One region of the Gilliamella sp. W8136 genome, then DNA from elsewhere that is predicted to be linked to it. Evidence: riboswitches for the same ligand, from Rfam matches in the RefSeq annotation. Region 1 holds a riboswitch; the other holds the start of a gene.
What was found. Region 1 has a riboswitch for preQ1 ahead of queD (6-carboxytetrahydropterin synthase QueD). Riboswitches for the same ligand answer to the same signal wherever they lie in the genome.
Positions count from the first base shown of each region.

Region 2: linked by a shared signal. The riboswitch ahead of queF (preQ(1) synthase) and the one ahead of queD (6-carboxytetrahydropterin synthase QueD) in region 1 are both predicted to bind preQ1.

Region 1 is NZ_JACFQU010000013.1:1,807-5,314, forward strand. Features, by position in the region: gene H3T96_RS09655 (DUF1176 domain-containing protein) at 186-1,274, opposite strand; gene H3T96_RS09660 (7-carboxy-7-deazaguanine synthase QueE) at 1,385-1,999, opposite strand; gene queD (6-carboxytetrahydropterin synthase QueD) at 1,996-2,424, opposite strand; PreQ1 riboswitch class I at 2,428-2,473, opposite strand; gene clpB (ATP-dependent chaperone ClpB) at 2,759-3,508, shown strand, end outside.
Region 2 is NZ_JACFQU010000011.1:43,691-47,198, reverse strand. Features, by position in the region: gene H3T96_RS08670 (hypothetical protein) at 1-454, shown strand, start outside; gene H3T96_RS08665 (Mor transcription activator family protein) at 458-820, shown strand; PreQ1 riboswitch class I at 1,039-1,083, shown strand; gene queF (preQ(1) synthase) at 1,086-1,559, shown strand; gene queC (7-cyano-7-deazaguanine synthase QueC) at 1,587-2,240, shown strand; gene H3T96_RS08650 (7-cyano-7-deazaguanine/7-aminomethyl-7-deazaguanine transporter) at 2,288-2,962, shown strand; gene H3T96_RS08645 (alpha-2-macroglobulin) at 3,214-3,508, shown strand, end outside.

The DNA of each region.
Region 1 (3,508 bases):
TTTTATGATGCAGTCTCAATACCATTTAGAAGTGAATGCCGTATGATAAATAACTCGCCATATATATAATTATCTTGTTTATAAGGTGAAATCCAAATCAAATATTAGGTGTAGACATAAAATTAAAATGGGATAGGGTTATGAATATTTTTTGCAAATTAAACCTAATATTAATTAATTTATGTCTATTTAGTTACAACTCGTGTAACTAAAATCGGTAGTCTCCATGTTCCACCAAGAAACCCGTTACATGAGCCAGTGGTGTTTTTTGCAGAAGGTACGAATTTACGCCCGTTCCATGTGAGTTCTTCATATATCCAACAGTCACCTAATCCTCGCATTTTACGGTCGCTTTTTATAACACCATTATTATATTCAGGAAATACATTGGTTACTACAAACTCAATTTTTTTATTGTTTATTTTTTCCTTAGGAATAACCCAATAAGCATCACTAAAATTATAAGCACCTCTTAAACACGAAGCTTTTAATAAATCGTTATTCTTATCTAATTTGTATAGATAAAAATGCGGTTTAAAGTTATCTTCTTCATCATCTAAATCATAAGAAAAACAGTCAGCTTCTTTTTCGTCACTATAGCGTGTTTTAAATTCAGGAAAAATTGCTATTACTTCGTCTAATGTTAGTTTTTTACTTTCATCGGACTTAATTACAGTACCTTTTTTTATGACCGGAGCAGGTATTGGCTTATAAACATGATTTTCGCTTTTCTTACCTGATTTTATTATTGCACCAATTGTACCGATACGGCCTTGTACTTCATCCATTTTTAACATTACCGCATTATAGCCTATATCAAATAACTCCCAATATCTGTCGCCTTGCTTGAAAAAAATTTCATTATCAGTTTTTTTTAATACTCTAAGGAGTGCGCTTAATTGATGAGGTTTTAATTGATAAATAGAATTGGGTTTCTTTATTAGTGTACCCAAGTCTTTATTATTAATAACTAGGCTGATTGGGTGATTCTTTAGTATTTGCTCTTTTTTGTCATCGTCTTCATATTTATAAGATTCGTATTTAAAATAACCACCAGTAATAGGTTGATTTGCACCAGCTTTGCGCTCGAGTAGAATTGATATATGACTATCACCATCATCTAACTCTCTACCAAAACCTGCCACACGACAAGTCAAGGTATTATCACAAACCATTTCCCAATTTATATAGTAAAACTCAACTGCCGTATTGGCATATGCGTAATGAACCAATGTGAATAAAAAAAATAATCCGACTAAAATACGATTAAACATAAACATCACCCAAAGAATATTGGACAATAATAAAGCTAAACAATTAAAATTTAAAGCATAATTTATAGATTGAATTGATTTTTTTATATTTGGCAGTTAATTAAAAAAGGTTACTCTATATTTGCAAACTTGTGCGTTTGAATACTGAGTAGCCACTTGTTGTCGTTGCGGTTTTGGTTAATCTTGCCAAGTAATTCAATTGTTTCAAACATATTAAATTCACCATTTTTTTCGCAAGGGGAAAGATAATAACGTTTTGCTTGAATATTTTGTTCAATATATTGGCAAAAAGGAAGAAAGTCCGCATGGTTTTCGGCAACAATTCGCACTTCACTTGCAGTTGGTTGTATGATTTTTTGATACCGTGCTTGATAGCAGAATTTAGGGCTAAGGGCGATATAGTCAATTAGAGGATCGACTTTACCTAATCCATTACTTTCAATAGCAATATAGTAACCAGCCTGTTTTAGTGGTAAAAGTAACTCTGGTAGCGCTTTAACCATAGTTGGTTCACCACCAGTAATAATGATGTTTTTGCTCGTATATTGTTTAACTTTCGTCAATAACTGCTCTAATGTAAAATGGGTGTATTGGCGAAAGTTAGTATCGCACCAAACGCAATTTAAATTACAACCAGCAAAACGAATAAAAATAGCAGGCATGCCTGTATTGTAACCTTCGCCCTGTAATGATTCGAAGATTTCAACAATGCGAAATTCTGTCATTTTTCGCTCCGATGATACTCACAGTATGACGTTGGGGTTTCCCAGAGTTTGATCATTGAGATGGGTAAATATTGTGACAGACAATCAAAAATAAATTTACTCATACCTTCGGCAGTTGTACGACAAGGAAAGGCGAAGATTTTGCGATTCATCTCTTTTAATAATGAAGCAATACGGCACTCATTTGGATTATTTTGATTATATAGATAAGCATGATCGAGAGGATCAACAATATGCTGTTTCACTATTGCTTTTAAATCAGCATAATCCATCACCATATCAGCGCTAGAACCGTTATCTATTAGATCCCCTTTAATTTCGACTAATAAGCGATAAGTATGACCGTGCAGGTTGTGACATTTTTTGTTATGCCCGTCTAACATATGACAAGCATCGAATTGAAATTCTTTAGCAATTTTGAACATGTATGATTCCTAGTTTTTTTTCGTGGGATGGATTACGAACCACGGTTAGACCACCTAACAAAATAGAGCGGCTAATATAATGGATTAATGCTTAATTGTCATCTTACAATTGTTATTCCGAGCAATATTTATTACACTAACGGTGTAAAATTGAACGTTTATATTTTGCTTATTTCAACAACAGAATATAAATTAATTTTATTGTCGATTTTTTGTAAAAAATTTTCATAAAAAACTCTTGAAATTTATCTTTCCACACTCATTTAGTAACCATGCAAATGGTTTATCTGCTTAAAGCATTTAAGCCAAATCTATTGCTCAGGAGATAGTTAATATGAGGTTAGATAAACTCACTAATAAATTCCAACAAGCTTTAGCTGATGCACAATCATTAGCATTAGGTAAAGATAATCAATATATAGAACCAGTCCATGTTTTATCCGCTATGCTTAACCAAGAAGGTAGCAGTGTCAAGCCTTTACTGGCAGCGGCTGGTGCTAATGTAGCAATGTTACAGCAAGAATTAAATCAAGCTATTGATCGATTGCCACAAGTACAAGGCGTGGGTGGTGAAGTTATTCCATCACAAGAATTTGTCCGCGTTTTAAATCTTTGTGACAAATTAGCACAAAAAAATGGCGATAGTTATATCTCGTCTGAACTCTTTATCTTAGCGGCTTTAGACGAAAAGGGTAGTCTTAGTGATATTCTTAAAAAATCAGGGATCACAAAAGACAGATTAAATCAGGCCGTAAGTCAAGTAAGAGGAAGTGATAACGTGAACGATGCCAATGCCGAAGATCAACGTGGTGCGTTGAAAAAATATACCATTGATTTAACCGAGCGTGCTGAACAAGGTAAGCTCGATCCAGTAATTGGGCGTGATGAAGAAATTCGCCGTACAATTCAAGTATTACAACGTCGTACTAAAAATAATCCAGTGTTAATCGGTGAGCCTGGTGTGGGTAAAACCGCAATTGTTGAAGGACTTGCACAACGCATTGTAAACCGTGAAGTACCAGAAGGATTACGTAATAAACGCGTATTGTCTTTAGATATGGGAGCTTTAATTGCTGGCGCTAAA
Region 2 (3,508 bases), on a different contig from region 1:
GATGGAAGATGATTCTGGCAGGGAACTACTTATATTAGTAAGTAATTTAAACTATGGCTGTGCTAAACCGATGATTGCCTATATTGGTTTATTTCGTACTCAAAAATCAAATTTGAGTAATTCTAGAGCAGTAAACTTAATTAATGAAGTTCTAAAATTATATCAACCAAGCAGGCATCTAGCTCACGCACTACGAGAAACAGTTAATAATATTCACGCTAAGCGTTTAACTAGTGAGTATAAACCGTTTAAAAATCATAACTACTTAAAATCTGTTTATGAATCAACTAAGCATTTATTTGCATATGTTGAACATAAAGAAGAAGACAAACCAATTCGTAGTAGTAATGAAGAGTATTTTGAACAGATGTATAGAGCCGGTATCGATTTTAATAAATTAGAAAAAAATATACCTGGTGCACTAGATTGGTATAAGAAGAAAACAGGAGCGTAAATTATGACTAAGTCTGCAATGTCTATTAAACGTCATGAATTACTAACACATGTATCATTATCTGTAGCTAACGATGCGATGGATTACGGTTTACCTGAAGATATTGCAGCACAGTTAGGTGATAGCATTGCAAATACAATTTCAGAATTATTTGGTGGTCAAAATTTCACATTCCCACGCGATTACATTTTTAAATTAAATCAGCGAGACTTGCAGATTTATGATTCATTCAAGGGTAACAATTACGCAGAACTTAGTCAAAAGTATAATATGACAGAGCGAGGCATTCGCAAGGTAATCGATCGTGTTCACAAAAGAATGATAAAAGAAAAACAACCAACCTTATTTGATTTCAACGATGCCTAATCAATTTTTAGAGCAAAAATTTTTAGGCAATTTTTTATTTCATATTTTGTAACACTTTTTCAAAAAACAATTTCATTATTTCCCTGTTTATTTTGTTATATCCCATTTATCTCATCATTCTGTTATTATTTATCATGTTCTATTTCAATATGTTTAATCACAAGGGTTAAGAACGATATTCTAGACTTTTTTTGTAAAAAAGAGTAATGTGTGCGGTTTGTCTCGTGGTTCGTGAACCTCCCACGCTAAAAAACTAAGGAAAATTATGAGTAACGTTACATTATTAGGCGATCAGTCTGTTCGCTATCCAACAACCTATAGTCCAGAAATTCTGGAAACTTTTGATAATAAACATCCCGGTAATGATTATTTTGTTAAATTTAATTGTCCGGAATTTACCAGTCTTTGTCCTATTACTGGGCAACCTGATTTTGCCACAATTTATATTTCTTATGTGCCTAACATCAAAATGGTTGAAAGCAAATCTCTTAAGCTATACCTGTTTAGCTTTCGTAATCATGGTGATTACCATGAAGATTGCATCAATATCATTATGAAAGATCTGATCAAATTAATGGATCCTAAATACATTGAAGTGTGGGGTAAATTCACACCACGTGGAGGTATTTCAATTGATCCTTATGCCAATTATGGTAAAGCTGATACTCGGTGGGAGCAAATTGCGCTCAATCGTTTAGCGAATCATGATCTTTATCCTGAAAAAGTCGATAATCGCTAATTTGTTCAATCTGACAGGAATTTTTTAATGAAAAATCGTAAAGCACTCGTGATATTTTCTGGCGGGCAAGATTCGACTACGTGTTTATTACAAGCCATTGCCGATTATGGACGTGAAAATGTTGAAACTATCAGCTTTCAATATGGTCAACGTCATAGTATTGAATTAGATAAAGCTAAATGGATTGCTGAAGATTTAGGTGTCAAGCAAACCGTTATTGATACATCGGTTATTAAACAGACGACCAATAACGCTTTGATTGACGATTCACAAGAAATTAAAGCTGCACAAGATGGCGATTATCCAAATACGTTTGTCGATGGTCGTAATATGCTGTTTTTATTGTTAGCCGGTTGTTATGCCAAACAGCAAGATATTAAAGATATTATTATCGGCGTATGTGAAACCGATTTTAGTGGTTATCCAGATTGTCGTGATATTTTTATTAAATCCATGAATGTATCTATGAATTTAGCGATGGATTATGCGTTTAATATTAAAACCCCGTTGATGTATCTTACTAAAGCTCAAACATGGGAAATGGCTGATAAATTGGGTTATCTTGATTATGTTCGTCAAAATACTCATACCTGTTATTACGGTGTAGAAGGGGGATGCGGTAAATGTCCAAGTTGTATGCTGCGTGATAAAGGTCTACAAGAATATCTGGCCAAAACTTAAAAAATATTTATCTGGGTTCTCTCACCCCATTAAAAAAGGAAACAAATATGTATTTGAACGTTCATTCACAATTGATTGAAAAACAATTTACTCGACAGCAAAAGCATAAAGCACTAGGCTGGTTAGCTTTTTTTCATATTATTGTTATTGCTTCCAGTAACTATTTGGTGCAAATTCCATTTGATATTTTTGGATTTCATACTACTTGGGGAGCCTTTACATTTCCATTTATTTTTTTAACCACTGATTTAACTATCCGTATTTTTGGTGCCAGTTTGGCAAGAAAAATTATCTTTGTGGTTATGATTCCCGCTTTACTGTTTTCATATCTGATTTCGGTTCTATTTTTCGAAACCCATTGGGTAGGTTGGTCAGCATTGACCCAATTTAATAGCTTTGTTTTTCGCATAGCATTAGCCAGTTTTGCAGCTTATTTAGTTGGGCAATTAATGGATATTACTGTTTTTAACTATTTAAGAAAAAATCAATTTTGGTGGGTAGCACCTTCAGCTTCAGCAATCTTTGGTAATGGTATAGATACTATTGTCTTTTTTGCTATTGCCTTTTACAAAAGTAGTGATGAATTTATGGCTAATCATTGGGGTGAAATTTCGTTAATGGATTATAGTTTTAAAATCTTAATTTGTGGTTTATTCTTTTTACCATTATATGGAATTATTTTGAATTTTATCTTAAAAAAATTAACTGCAAAAAAGCAATAAATCGACCAGTTTTTGCTTAATAATTCTGAAATTGTCAACATTTAGAACTTATTGATAACGCAATAAGTTCTAAATGTGAGTAATACTACTTTCCAATAATCACAGATCAACGATTCTTTCAAAAATTTAGTTGTTTACCTAAAAATTCAATTTATCTGTAAAGATATTTTGCTAAATGTTTGGTGACAGTGCATAATATCGGCAAAAAATAGTCACAACATTTAGTGAAATAAAAGGAATTGGGTGGAATCATGAGATTAATAAAACTCTTAGCTATGTTGGGTTTGTTTTTAACACTATGTGCACAAGCAAAAAACAACGAGCTAACGACAAATATAACCGCTAATCAAAAAAATAGCACAACTCAAAACTCGAGTGTTAATTCGCAATTGCATAATGTATTTAATCCAACACCAGAATTAATCGAAAAATATAAAGATAAAAAATTTGAAATTCTTGATTGTTCGGAGATGATTATTGATGGATCAAGTACTTTAGTCGTGACTTTTTCTGTTCCACTTCTTCCTAAATTAAATTTTTCAAATT